3 regions of the Bradyrhizobium sp. USDA 376 genome follow, and region 1 is predicted to be linked to each of the others. Evidence: predicted binding sites of a transcription regulator. Region 1 holds the regulator's gene; each other region holds the start of a gene.
What was found. Region 1 encodes PhoB, which activates phosphate uptake and scavenging genes when phosphate is short. Its sites were predicted from a motif close to TGTCATNNANCTGTCAT; they were not measured.
Positions count from the first base shown of each region.

Region 2: a site for PhoB is predicted at 2,110-2,126, ahead of phnC (phosphonate ABC transporter ATP-binding protein). Genes of this name have one in related genera too.
Region 3: a site for PhoB is predicted at 2,405-2,421, ahead of ACVJ19_RS37160 (UDP-2,3-diacylglucosamine diphosphatase). Genes of this name have one in related genera too.

Region 1 is NZ_JBSSGN010000001.1:3,320,884-3,325,276, reverse strand. Features, by position in the region: gene ACVJ19_RS15530 (IS110 family RNA-guided transposase) at 1-690, opposite strand, end outside; gene phoB (phosphate regulon transcriptional regulator PhoB) at 920-1,627, opposite strand; gene phoU (phosphate signaling complex protein PhoU) at 1,650-2,366, opposite strand; gene pstB (phosphate ABC transporter ATP-binding protein PstB) at 2,378-3,199, opposite strand; gene pstA (phosphate ABC transporter permease PstA) at 3,196-4,041, opposite strand; gene pstC (phosphate ABC transporter permease subunit PstC) at 4,043-4,393, opposite strand, start outside.
Region 2 is NZ_JBSSGN010000001.1:906,236-910,628, reverse strand. Features, by position in the region: gene ACVJ19_RS04170 (DUF1045 domain-containing protein) at 1-191, opposite strand, end outside; gene ACVJ19_RS04165 (alpha-D-ribose 1-methylphosphonate 5-triphosphate diphosphatase) at 210-1,403, opposite strand; gene ACVJ19_RS04160 (chloramphenicol acetyltransferase) at 1,400-2,062, opposite strand; gene phnC (phosphonate ABC transporter ATP-binding protein) at 2,237-3,046, shown strand; gene phnD (phosphonate ABC transporter substrate-binding protein) at 3,113-4,048, shown strand; gene phnE (phosphonate ABC transporter, permease protein PhnE) at 4,126-4,393, shown strand, end outside.
Region 3 is NZ_JBSSGN010000001.1:7,883,142-7,887,534, reverse strand. Features, by position in the region: gene ACVJ19_RS37170 (PAS domain S-box protein) at 1-1,147, opposite strand, end outside; gene thiD (bifunctional hydroxymethylpyrimidine kinase/phosphomethylpyrimidine kinase) at 1,426-2,226, shown strand; gene ACVJ19_RS37160 (UDP-2,3-diacylglucosamine diphosphatase) at 2,445-3,257, shown strand; gene ACVJ19_RS37155 (glycosyltransferase family 4 protein) at 3,271-4,344, shown strand.

The DNA.
Region 1 (4,393 bases):
CTTCATGATCAGCTCAGGCGCACCGATCGGCCCGATCCCTTGAATCTCTGCAAGGCGCCGGCTGTCCGGGTTGGCACGGTGCCAGGCCTTCAGCCTGGCTTCGATTGTCTTCAGTTCCTCCTGTAACTGCGCGTACTGGCGGCCCTGCTGCGCCAACAGATCGCGCGCCAGTTCCGGCACGCTTTCGTCTTGCGCGATCTGCGCCAACAGCGGCTCGACCTGGCTGAGCCCCTTGGCCGCCGTGATCCCGAACTCAGCCGCATAGCCGCGGATCATGTTGCTAAGCTGGGTGCGCCGGGCGATCATCTGCTCGCGCAAGCCCGTCAGCATCAACGCGGCCTGCTGCTCGGCACTCTTCACCAGCACGAACCGCATCGTCGGCCGGCTCATCGCCTCGCACAGGGCCTCAGCGTCGCGCCCGTCGTTCTTGTTGCGCTTGACATAGGGCTTCACGTGCTGTGGCGCCATCAACTTCACTTCGTGGCCCAGCTTGCCCAGCTCCCGCGCCCAGTAATGCGCCGCCCCGCAGGCCTCCATCCCCACCTGCGTCGCCGGCAGCTTGGCAAAAAACTCCAGCATCTGCTTGCGCGTCAGCCGCTTGCGCAGCACTGGCCGCTCCGCCGCGTCCACCCCATGCAGTTGAAAAATATGCTTCGACGTATCGATCCCAATTCGGATAATCTCGCTCACGGACGGCTCCCTTGTCTGAGATTTGCAACAACCTCATTCTGGCACACTGATGCCGTAGGGGGCCGTCCACCCCATCAGCCACCGCAAGGTGTGTGGTTACGGGGACTCGGAGTTACCTTTTCGCAAAACAATCACGCCCTGTGGTTATGGGTCCCGGATCTGCGCTTACGCTTGTCCGGGACGACACTGAGCGTGTGGCGACAGCTCGCCAAACAAACGCCTGCAAGCCTTACGTCTGCTCGGCCTTCGCAAAGCGATCATCGAGCGCGTAGCCCGCGCCGCGGACGGTGCGGATCGGGTCCTGCTCGCGGCCGAGATTGAGCAGCTTGCGCAGGCGGCCGATATGGACGTCGACGGTGCGTTCGTCGATGTAGATGTCGCGGCCCCAGACGCTGTCGAGCAGCTGCTCGCGCGAGAACACGCGGCCGGGATGCTCCAGGAAGAACTCCAGCAGGCGATATTCGGTCGGGCCAAGATCGATCGGCCGGCCCGAGCGCGCCACGCGGCGCTTCTCGCGATCGAGCTCGATGTCGCCATAGGCGAGCACGGTGGCGAGCCGCTCGGGGCTGGCGCGCCGCAGGAGGCCCTTCACCCGCGCCAGCAGCTCCGGCACCGAGAACGGCTTGACGATGTAGTCGTCGGCGCCGGTCGCAAGCCCGCGCACCCGCTCGCTCTCCTCGCCGCGCGCGGTGAGCATGATGATCGGAAGCTGCTTGGTCTCGGGGCGGGTGCGCAGCCGCCGGCACAGCTCGATGCCGGAGAGGCCCGGCAGCATCCAGTCGAGCACGATCAGGTCCGGGATGTGCTCCTTGAGGCGGGTGTCGGCGTCGTCGCCGCGCATCACCGTCTCGACGTCATAGCCGTCGCCTTCGAGGTTGTAGCGGAGAAGCTCGGTGAGAGCTTCCTCGTCCTCAACCACCATAATGCGTGCGCCCATCGGCTCGTCGCTCCTTGAGTCTTCAGGTATTCGGGACCGTCGTGGCGAAGGTCGTCATGTCGCCCTTCGGCCGCTTGTCGGTGATGGCCTGGCCCTCGATCATGTAGAACACGGTCTCGGCGATGTTGGTGGCGTGGTCGCCGATCCGCTCGATGTTCTTGGCGCAGAACATCAGATGGATGCAGAACGAGATGTTGCGCGGATCCTCCATCATGTAGGTGAGGAGCTCGCGGAACAGCGAGGTGCAGATGGCGTCGACTTCCTCGTCGCCCTTCCACACCGCCATCGCCGCCGGCAGATCGTGCGCGGCATAGGCGTCCAGCACCGACTTGACCTGCTGCTGCACGAGATCGGTCATGTGTTCCAGGCCGCGGAACAGTTTCAGCGGATGGAAATCGGTCTCCAGCGCGGCAACGCGCTTGCCCATGTTCTTGGCGAGGTCGCCGATGCGCTCCAGATCGGTCGCAACGCGCATGGCGCCGACGATCTCGCGCAGATCCACCGCCATCGGCTGACGGCGCGCGATGGTGAGCACGGCGCGCTCCTCGATGCGCTTCTGCAGCGCGTCGAGATCTGCGTCGGTGGTGACCACGCGCTGGCCGAGCGCGACGTCGCGGCGGATCAGCGCGTCGACGGAATCGACGATCATGCGCTCGGCAATCCCGCCCATCTCGGCGACCAGGCGAGTGAGCTCCTGGAGGTCGGTGTCGAAGGCTTTTGCGGTATGTTCAGAACCCATGTCCTGTCTCCTCAGCCGAACCGGCCGGTGATGTAATCCTGCGTGCGCCGATCGCTCGGCGACGTGAAGATCTTGCTGGTGTCGTCGAACTCGATCAGCTCGCCGAGATACATGAAGGCGGTCTTGTCCGAGACACGCGCCGCCTGCTGCATGTTGTGGGTGACGATCGCGATCGTGTAGTTCTCGGACAGCTCCTGGATCAGCTCCTCGACCTTGGCGGTCGAGATCGGGTCGAGCGCCGAGCAGGGCTCGTCGAACAAGATCACCTCGGGGCGCACCGCGACGGTGCGGGCGATGCAGAGGCGCTGCTGCTGGCCGCCGGAGAGCGACAGGCCCGAGGCGTTGAGCTTGTCCTTGACCTCGTTCCACAGCGCGCCGCCGCGCAGCGCCTTCTCGACGCGGTCGTCCATCTCGGACTTCGAGATCTTCTCATAGAGACGGATGCCGAAGGCGATGTTCTCGTAGATCGTCATCGGGAACGGCGTCGGCTTCTGGAACACCATGCCGACGCGGGCGCGCAGCAGGTTGAGGTCCAGCTTGGGGTCGAGGATGTTGGTCTGGTCGAGCATCAGCTGACCGGTGACGCGCTGGCCCGGATAGAGGTCGTACATCCGGTTGAAGATGCGCAGCAGGGTCGACTTGCCGCAGCCCGACGGGCCGATGAACGCCGTGACGCGGTTGGTGCCGAGCGTCAGGTTGATGTTCTTCAGCGCGTGGTGCTCGCCGTAATAGAAGTTGAGGTTGCGCACCGTCACCTTGGCGGGCGCTTCCGGCAGCGGCTGCTGCGAGGCCAGATGGGCGTTGGAACTCACGGATACGGAAAGATCGGTCATTTTGCAGTCCTCTCGGCGCCGAGGATGCGCGCGCCAATGTTCAGGGCAAGCACGGTGATCGTGATCAGCAGCGCGCCGCTCCAGGCGAGCTGCTTCCAGTAGGCGTAGGGGCTCTGCACGAAGTTGTTGATGGTGACCGGCAGGTTCGCCATCGTCTTGTTCAGGCTGAGGCTGAAGAACTGGTTCGACAGCGCGGTGAAGAGCAGTGGCGCGGTCTCACCGGCGACACGGGCGGTGGCGAGCAGCACGCCGGTGATGAGACCCGACCGGGCCGCACGATAGGCGATGCGCTTGATCACCAGCGAGCGCGGCAGGCCGAGCGCGGAGGCCGCCTCGCGCAGCGCATTCGGCACCAGCAGCAGCATGTCCTCGGTGGTGCGCAGCACCACGGGGATCACGATGACGGCGAGCGCGAGCGCGCCCGCAATCGCCGAGAATCCGCGCATCGGCACCACCACCGCGCCGTAGATGAACAGGCCGATGATGATCGAGGGCGCCGACAGCAGGATGTCGTTGATGAAACGGATCACCGAGGTCAGCTTGTCGTTGCGGCCGTACTCGGCGAGATAGGTGCCGGCGAACAGGCCGAGCGGCGCGCCGATGCCGACGCCGAGCACGGTCATGATCAGCGAGCCGACGATGGCGTTGAGCAGGCCGCCTTCGGTCGAACCGGGCGGCGGCGTGTTCTCGGTGAAGATCTGCAGGTTCAGGCCGCTCAGGCCGTTGTAGAGCAGCGTGACCAGGATCAGCGCCAGCCAGGTGACGCCGAAGGCGGCGGCACCGATGCAGAGCCCGCGGATGACGATGTCCTTGCGGCGGCGGCGTACGTAGATCGGGTTCATGTCACTTCCCCGCCTTCTTTTCGAGACGCAGCAGCATCAGCCGCGCGGCCGCGAGCACGAAGAACGTCAGCACGAACAGCAGCAGGCCGAGCAGGATCAGGCCGGACTGATGCAGGCCGTCGCTCTCGGCGAACTCGGATGCGATCGCCGCCGAGATCGTGGTGCCCGGGGCGAAGATCGAGGAGGAGATGCGGAACGAATTGCCGATGATGAAGGTCACCGCCATGGTCTCGCCGAGCGCGCGGCCCAGCGCCAGCATGACGCCGCCGATGATGCCGACGCGGGTGTAGGGGATGACCACGCTGCGGACGACCTCCCAGGTGGTGCAGCCGACGCCGTAGGCGGCTTCCTT
Region 2 (4,393 bases), 2.4 Mb from region 1:
CCGTGAAAGCCGTATTTGCGGGGATCGGCACTGACATCGCGCCAGTCCGGCGCAATTTGCAGCGCCTCGCGCGGAAACGGCAGCTCGTCACCGGTATAGGCGTCGTAGCCGAGCAGTTCGGCGCCGAAGCGGGAGAGGGCGTTGTCGATGCCTGCGGCAAAATAGATCGCGTAGCGGGGGAAACCTGTCATCGCCTCAGCATAACCAATTTATGCCGCCGCGACAGCATCGCGCGGCGCTGCCATTGCTGCGAGCAGCCGCGTCGCATCGGTGAGGTGCACGAGCTTTCCGCCTGATATCACCGCAATGATCCGCGGCCGCAACGGCGCGCTGTTGTCGACGAGCAGAATATCGGCGCGGCGTCCTTGCGCGAGCTGGCCGCGATCGGTCAGGCCGGTCGCGCGTGCCGGGCCGGCCGAGACCAGATCCCAGGCCTTCGTCAGCGGCAGCACGCCGTCGGCGGCGAGGCGGAAGGCGGCGAGCAGCTGTGCGGGATAATAATAGTCCGAGGCCAGTACCGAGCAGAGCCCTTTGGCGATCATGTCGGATGCCCTGGTCCAGCCGGTGTGGCTGCCGCCGCGCACGACGTTCGGCGCGCCGTAGACGATGGCGTCGCCATGGCTTGCTGCTGCGCGCGCCGTCTCCTCGTTGATCGGAAACTCCGCGATCATCGCGCCCAGCTCGCGAAATTCCTGGCGCATGGCCGGCGTGGCATCGTCGTGCGAGAGCATCAGCACCTCGGCCGCGCGGGCGGCCGCGGCAAGCCGCGACACCGACGCCGGCACGTCAGCGGCGCGCGAGACCACGCGATCGACCAGCTTGTCAAAATCCTCGCTCGACAGCCCCGTGCGCTCCACCATGCGGTTGCGCTTGCGCGGCTTGGCCATGTCGGCAACGGTGCCGTCCATGTGGTCGTTGAAGGCGAACAGATCGACGCGGCCCTCGCTGAGCCACTGTGCGATCTCGTCCTCGGCGTCGAGATTGTAGGTCTCGTGCCGCAGGTGGAAGCGGGTGTCGGCGGCGAATTGCGGGCGCTGCCGATCGATCGCCTCCATCAGGCCGCGCGCGTTGTCGGCGCTGCGCAGGCCCGGCTCCCACGAGCAGGTCGTGGCGTGAAACACGGTGGTGATGCCGTTGCTGATGGCCTGGCGGTCGCTGTCGGCGAGCGCGACGTCGATCGGGAAGTCGACGCCGGCGCGCGGCATCATCTGCCGCTCGAAGGCATCGCCGTGCAGGTCGACGATGCCGGGCAGCACCAGCAGGTTGCGCGCATCAATCGCGAGCCGCGCGCGGCCGCGAGAAGCGTCCAACTCCGCGATATCCGGCCCGGACACTGCCAAGGACGTTTCAACGAGTTCGGTGCCGATCAGGGCCCGGCCGCCTTCAAGGAAAATGTCTGTCACGCGATTGCGCTTTTCTTGCTGTCGCGAGGGGAACTTGTCCGTGCTTCATACGTGGCGAGGAAATCTTCAATCCCGAGCCTGCGGAAATGGGGCAGGGCTTCACGCAACTTGTCGTGATCCCAGTCCCACCAGGCGAGCCGCGCAAGCCGTCCGGCGATCTCCTCCGAGAACCGCCGCCGCACGATGCGCGCCGGATTGCCGGCGACGATGGTGTAGGCCGGCACGTCCTTGGTGACGATGGCGCCGGCTGCGATCACCGCACCGGTGCCGATGTTGCGGCCCGGCAGTACGATCGCGCCATGGCCGATCCAGACATCGTGGCCGATATGAACGTGATACTGGCGCCGCCAGTCGAAGAACTCGGTGTCGTCGCTCTCGCCTTCGAAATAGGCGCTGGAGCGATAGGTGAAGTGGGCCTGCGTCGCGCGGTGCATCGGGTGATTGCCCGGGTTGATGCGCGTCATCGCCGCGATCGAGCAGAACTTTCCGATCGTGGTGTAGGTGATCTGCGCGTCGTTCACGACATAGGAGTAATCGCCCATCGTAACCTCGTGCAGGATGGTGCGCGCGCCGACCTCGGTGTAGGCGCCGAGTTTGGTCTCATGGAGCTTCGCGGAAGCGTCGATGGTCGGTTGGACCGAAAGCACCTTGCCGGCCATGTTGCGTCCGAACGTTCGAGGGCAGGCAATCCTCTTCGAGTGGCTTGATGACAATGTCATGACATGACGATGACAGGGGATGATGTGTGTAGGATCGCCGCACCGCAACGCGCGTGTCACACAAGTGTCAAGCGCCGGCGTTAGCGGTTGGCTCCAGCTATTCTGGAGCCCTGCATGCTGGTGGTTGAAGGTCTGACGTGCCGCTTTGGCGCAAAAGCCGCGGTGGACGACGCTTCGTTTCAAATCTCCCCCGGCGGTTTCGTCGGTGTGATCGGACGATCCGGCGCCGGCAAGTCGACGCTGCTCCGGACCATCAACCGCCTGGTGACGCCGACGCAGGGGCGCATCCTGTTCGACGGCATCGACGTCACCGCGTTGCGCGGCAAGGAGCTGCGGCAGTGGCGCGCCCGCTCGGCGATGATCTTCCAGCAGTTCAACCTGGTCGGCCGGCTCGACGTCCTCACCAACGTCCTGATGGGGCGTCTCGCCACCATGCCGGCTTGGCGCTCGCTGTCGCAGATCTGGCCCGAGCACGACAAGGCGCTGGCGATGTCCGCGCTCGAGCAGTTCGACATTGCCTCGCTCGCGGCCCAGCGCGCCGACCAGCTCTCCGGCGGCCAGCAGCAGCGCGTGGCGATCGCCCGCGCGCTGGTGCAGCAGCCCGACATCATCCTCGCCGACGAGCCGATCGCCTCGCTCGATCCGCGCAACACCAAGATCGTTATGGATGCGCTTTTGCGCATCAACAAGCACTTCGGCATCACCGTGCTCTGCAACCTGCATTCGCTCGATCTCGCCCGCACCTATTGCGACCGCCTGATCGGCATGGCCGCCGGCCGCGTGGTGTTCGATGGCGCGCCGTCCGCGCTGACCGATCACGTTGCGCGCGAGCTCTACGATCTCGAAGCCGCCGACGTCATGGGTGGCATGCCTGTCCCGGCGCCCGAGGGCGTGCCGGCGCTCGGAACCGCCGCGGCCGCCTGAGCCACGGCGCACCTGTTCAGTTGCCAGTTTTTGCGTCAACCGACCCCAACCGATGAAGAGGGTATCATGATCACTCGCAGATTAATCATTGCCGGCGCAGCCGCGCTCGCCTTCACCGCCTCCGCGTCCGCCGAAGACTGGAAGGCCAAATATCCCGAGCTGACCTTCGCCGTCGTTCCGGCCGAGAACGCCTCCGGCGTCACCGAGCGGTGGGCGCCGTTCGTGAGCTATCTCTCCAAGGAACTGGGCGTGAAGGTCACGCTGCGCATCGCCAACGACTACGCCGCCGTCATCGAGGGCCAGCGCGCCGGCAACATCCACATCGCCAGCTACGGCTCGGCCTCGTTCGCCCGCGCCCGCCTCACCGGCGTCAAGACCGACGCCTTCGCCAACGACATCAACGCCGACGGCTCGACCGGCTACTATTCGGTGTTCTTCGTCAAGGCGAGCAGCGCCTACAAGAAGGTCGATGACCTCAAGGGCAAGAACCTCGGTCTCGTCGACCCGAACTCGACCTCTGGCAACAACGTGCCGCGCTTCGAGCTCGACAAGATGGGCATCCCGGATGCCGACACCTATTTCAGCAAGGTCGTCTTTACCGGCAGCCACGAGAACGCGATGCTGGCGCTGGCGCAGGGCACGGTCGACGTTGCCGCCAACCAGTGGACCAGCGACGACGACTCCACGCTGGCGCAGATGCTGATCAAGGGCATGCTGAAGAATGCCGACGGCTCGGCGATGAAGAAGGGCGATTTCCGCATCATCCACAAGTCGGCGCCGATCATCAACGGCCCCTATGCCTACAATTCCGACCTGCCGGAAGACGCCAAGGCTGCCATCGCCAAGGCGTTCTTCGACGCGCCGGCCAAGGACAAGGCCGCGTTCGACCGTCTCTCCGACGGCCAGAAGAAGGGTTTCCATCCCGCCACCACCAAGGACTGGGATGGCACGATCGAGTTGATCAAGTTCGTCGATGCGCTGCGTAAGAAGAAGGCGTCCTGAGCTTTCAGGACGAGCTACTCGAGCCGGGTCGATGGACCCGGCTCTTTCTCTTTTGAGCGGACACTCTCCCCGATCCTATGACCGTCGCGGTTTCGATTCTGCCCGAGCAGCAACTGGCTGCGCTGAACGCTGCTTATAATCAGGCGGTCGCGCGCAGGCGGCTTCGTCTCCTGCTCGGCGTTGCGGTATTCGCCGCCGCGCTGCTTCTCGCCGCGATCGGCGCGGAAGTGAATCTGCGCACGCTGTTCACCTATTTCGGCAACTTCGTCAGTTATTTCGATCGCATCCTCACGCTCGACAACGGCCAGCGCGTCTGGACCGATATCGGCGAATGGCTGTGGGGCT
Region 3 (4,393 bases), 4.6 Mb from region 1:
CGAACGCCGTCCTGATCTCGATGTTCTCGCGCAGGGTGCGCTTGAGCAGCTTGTGCATGGAGGTCAGGAGCTCGCGGCACTCGATCGCGCGGGGTTGCAGCAATTGGCGCCGGCTGAACGCCAGCAGCCGCTGCGTCAGCTCCGCGCCGCGTTCGCCCGACTGGCAGATGTCGTCGGCGAAACGGCGGAGGTCGGGACGGCCCTTGAGCTGCTCGCTGAGATATTCCGCGTTGCCGATGATGACGGTGAGCAGATTGTTGAAGTCGTGGGCGATGCCGCCGGAGAGCTGGCCGACCGTCTCCATCTTCTGCGCCTGCTGCAGCTGCTGCTCGGTCAGCTTGCGCCTGGTCAGGTCGTGAACGATACCGACATGGATCAGCTCGCCGTCCTGCCACGCTTGGCCCACCGACAGGTTCATCGGAAAGCTCGATCCGTCCTTGCGCAGGCCGACGGCTTCCCCTGTTGCGAAACGCTGCGCGCGACCGGTGGATGAGGGCCTCTCCTTGGACATCAGCATGCCGATGTCGCGGTTCATGACCTCGTCGGCGCGATACCCGAACAACCGCTCGCAGGCGGGATTGAACAGGAGAATGCGGGCTTGCGCGTCGAACAGGATGACGCCGTCGACCGCGGTGTCGACCACGGCGGTGAGGCGCGTCATGCTCTCGCGCAGCGCGCGCTGGGTTTCACTGACCTGGCCGAGCAGCTGCGCCGCATCCCGGTTCTTGCTCTCCTCCTCCTCGAGCGCGGCCTGGACCTGCCGGAGCTCGAACGGCGAGGGGATGCTCAGGATCTTCGGCAGCAGCGGCCAGAGCGCACCCGCGGTGAAGACCGATGCCACGGCGGTGAGCGCCTTGACGATGCCCTCGATGCCGTAGACCGGCACCCACAGCGTGTAGATCGACAGCACATGCGTCAGGCCAGAGGCCATGATGAAGACGGCGAACGCCCAAAACACCCATCCGAACTTGAGGTCGCGCCGTTTGGTGACGAGGATCGCAAGCGCGAACGGAATCGAGAAATACGCCAGCGCAATGCTGGCGTCCGAGACCACGTGCAGCCATATCAGCTCGGGCTCCCAGCGCAGGCAGATGCCGTGCGGGGAGAGCATCGAGGAGTCGAGGAGGCGTTCGAAATAGGCCCACATGATCGGTTCCCGAGAGGAGTTCGGGCCGAGGCTGGCCCGCAACATGGCGTTGTGGACGAATCCACGGGCCAACCTCTCATTCATCGGAATCGATGCCAAGGCCGGTCGATGCCGAGGTCATATTTTCGCGGAATGTGCACGATTGCGGGAAGACGGGCGGTCCGGGGGGCAGCCCTCCACCTGATTCGCTGGCCCATGGCCGGCCCGGCTTGCTGGCACGTCGGGGGCGCGCTAGGACAGGGCATGGCCGTGTCCTTCTCAAACGAACGTATCCGGCGATGACGACGCCCGTTGCGCTCACCATTGCCGGGTCGGATTCCAGCGGCGGCGCCGGCATCCAGGCGGATCTGAAGACCTTTGCCGCGCTCGGCGTCTATGGCGCCTCCGTGATCGCGGCGCTGACGGCGCAGAACACGCGCGGCGTCACCGGCATTCACGCCGTGCCGGCCGAGTTCGTCACCGCCCAGATCGATGCGGTGTTCTCCGACCTCGACATCGGCGCGGTGAAGATCGGCATGGTCGGCCAGGCCGACAGCATCGATGCGATCGCGGCGGCGCTGTCGCGCTGGGAGCCGCGCCACATCGTGCTCGATCCCGTGATGGTGGCGACCTCGGGCGATCGCTTGCTGGCGTCCGAAGCCGTCGACGCCTTGCGCACGAGACTGATGCCGCTGGCCTCTGTGATCACGCCGAACCTGCCGGAGGCCGCGGCTCTTCTCGGCGAGCACGTTGCGGCGAGCGAGGCCGAGATCGAGGCCCAGGGGCGGCGGCTGCTGGCGCTCGGCTGCCGCGCGGTCCTGATCAAGGGCGGGCACGGCGAGGGCGCCGAGAGCATCGACTATCTCGTCACCTCCGGACACACGACCGCGCTCGCCGCGCCGCGCATCGCAACCCAAAACACCCATGGCACCGGCTGTTCGCTGTCCTCAGCGGTCGCAGCGGGGCTCGCCAAGGGCGAGGATCTGGAGCTTGCCGTGCGCAACGCCAAGGCGTGGATCAGTGCAGCGATCGCGGCTGCCGACCGCTTCAGCGTCGGCCATGGCCACGGGCCGATCCATCATTTCCACAAATTTTACTGACGGCGTGCGTTCGCGCGGCGCAGTCGCGCCTCCGTTAACCAATAAGGCCATGCGGTTCCGTGGTTTTGCGGACACCGCTGCGGCGCCATGTCGCCTGATTGTCGCATGCGACTGATATTCGCGGGGAAGGGCGAGGCAAGGCGTGATTCGTATTTGAAGGTGCCTCAAGGGTTCAATCGGTCATCCCCCTGTCACGGGACATTGTTACAGGCTGGCGCATGGGAAGTTACGATGTGAGTGACGAGAGCCCGGAGCGGCGCTTTCGCACGTTGTTCATCTCCGACGTTCATCTCGGAGCCCGCGGTTCTCAAGCCGACCTTCTGCTCGACTTCCTGCGCTACCATGATGCCGACACGATCTACCTCGTCGGCGACATCGTCGACGGCTGGGCGCTGAAATCGAGCTGGCACTGGCCGCAGTCCCATAACGACCTCGTCCAGAAGCTTTTGCGCAAGGCGCGCAAGGGCGCCAAGATCATCTACATTCCCGGCAATCACGACGAGTTCCTGCGCAACTATTACGGCACGCATTTCGGCGGCATCGACGTGGTCGAGAACACCGTCCACACCGGCGTGGACGGCAAGCGCTATCTCGTCATCCACGGCGACATCTTCGATCTCGTGGTGCAGAACGCGCGCTGGCTCGCCCATCTCGGCGACAAGGCCTACGACTTCGCGATCCAGATGAATCGCTTCGTCAATTTCTTCCGGCGCATGTTCGGCGTGCCCTATTGGTCGCTGTCGCAATGGGCCAAGCAGAAGGTCAAGAACGCCGTCAATTATATCGGCGCGTTCGAGCAGGCGCTCGCCGCCGAAGCGCGGCGGCACGAGGCCGACGGCGTGATCTGCGGCCACATCCACTATGCCGTGATCCGCGACGAGGCCGGCATCCGCTACATGAACTGCGGCGACTGGGTGGAGAGCTGCACCGCCCTGGTCGAGCACGACGACGGCCATTTCGAGATCATCACCTGGGCGGACCAGTTGCAGAAGCCGGCACAAGTCCCGCAGGTCGCAGCGAGAGCTGCATAACAAGGGCCATTTGATGCGCATCCTGGTCGCGACCGACGCCTGGCACCCGCAAGTCAACGGTGTGGTTCGGACGCTGACCAAGCTGGCTGATGCCGCCAAGGGGCTTAACGTCGAAGGTCTTGGCGTTGAAGGTCTTGGCGTCGAGTTCACGTTCCTGACGCCGCAATCGTTCCGTACCTTTGCGATGCCGAGCTATCGCGACGTGCGCCTTGCGATGCCGCGTCCGGCGCGGATCGCGCGGCTGATCGAGGAGGCGCGCCCCGACAGCATCCACATCGCGACCGAGGGGCCGATCGGCCTGATGGTCCGCCGCTATTGCCGCCAGCGCAAGCTGCCGTTCACGACCAGCTTCCACACCCGCTTTCCCGAATATGTCCGCGCTCGCGTGCCGGTCCCGGGCTCGCTGATCTGGCGGGCGCTGCGCCGCTTCCATGCGCCAAGCCGCGCCGTGATGGCGGCGACGCCGGCGCTTGCACGTGAGCTGACCGAGCGCGGCTTCGACAATGTCGTGCTGTGGCCGCGCGGTGTCGACACCGGCCTGTTCCACCCCCGCGCAGTCGATCTCTGTCTGCCGGCGCCGGTGTTCCTGTCGGTCGGCCGCGTCGCGGTGGAGAAGAATCTCGAGGCCTTCCTCGACCTCGACCTGCCCGGCACCAAGGTGATTGTCGGCGACGGCCCGGCGCGCGCCGCGCTCGAAGAGGCCTATCCCGATGCGATCTTCCTTGGTGAGAAGCACGGCGAGGAACTGGCCGATATCTATGCCGCCGCCGACGTATTCGTGTTCCCCAGCAAGACCGACACGTTCGGCCTGGTGCTGCTGGAGGCGCTGGCGAGCGGCCTGCCGGTCGCGGCCTTCCCGGTGAAGGGTCCTCGCGACGTCATCGGCGATGCGCCGGTCGGCGCTCTCGATCACGATCTGCGCAATGCCTGCTTCGCCGCGCTCGGTGTCTGCCGGCAGGACTGCGTCGAATTCGCCGCCAACTACACCTGGGAGGCCTCGGCACGGGTCTTCATCGACAGCATCCAGGCGGTCGGGGCGGTGCTATCAGGCAGGAATGGGGCCGAGCCGGTTAGTTTCGTAGCCTGAAACCAGGGTTCATCGCGCGGAGGTGTCTTGCCCGCGCTCAGGCTGGCGC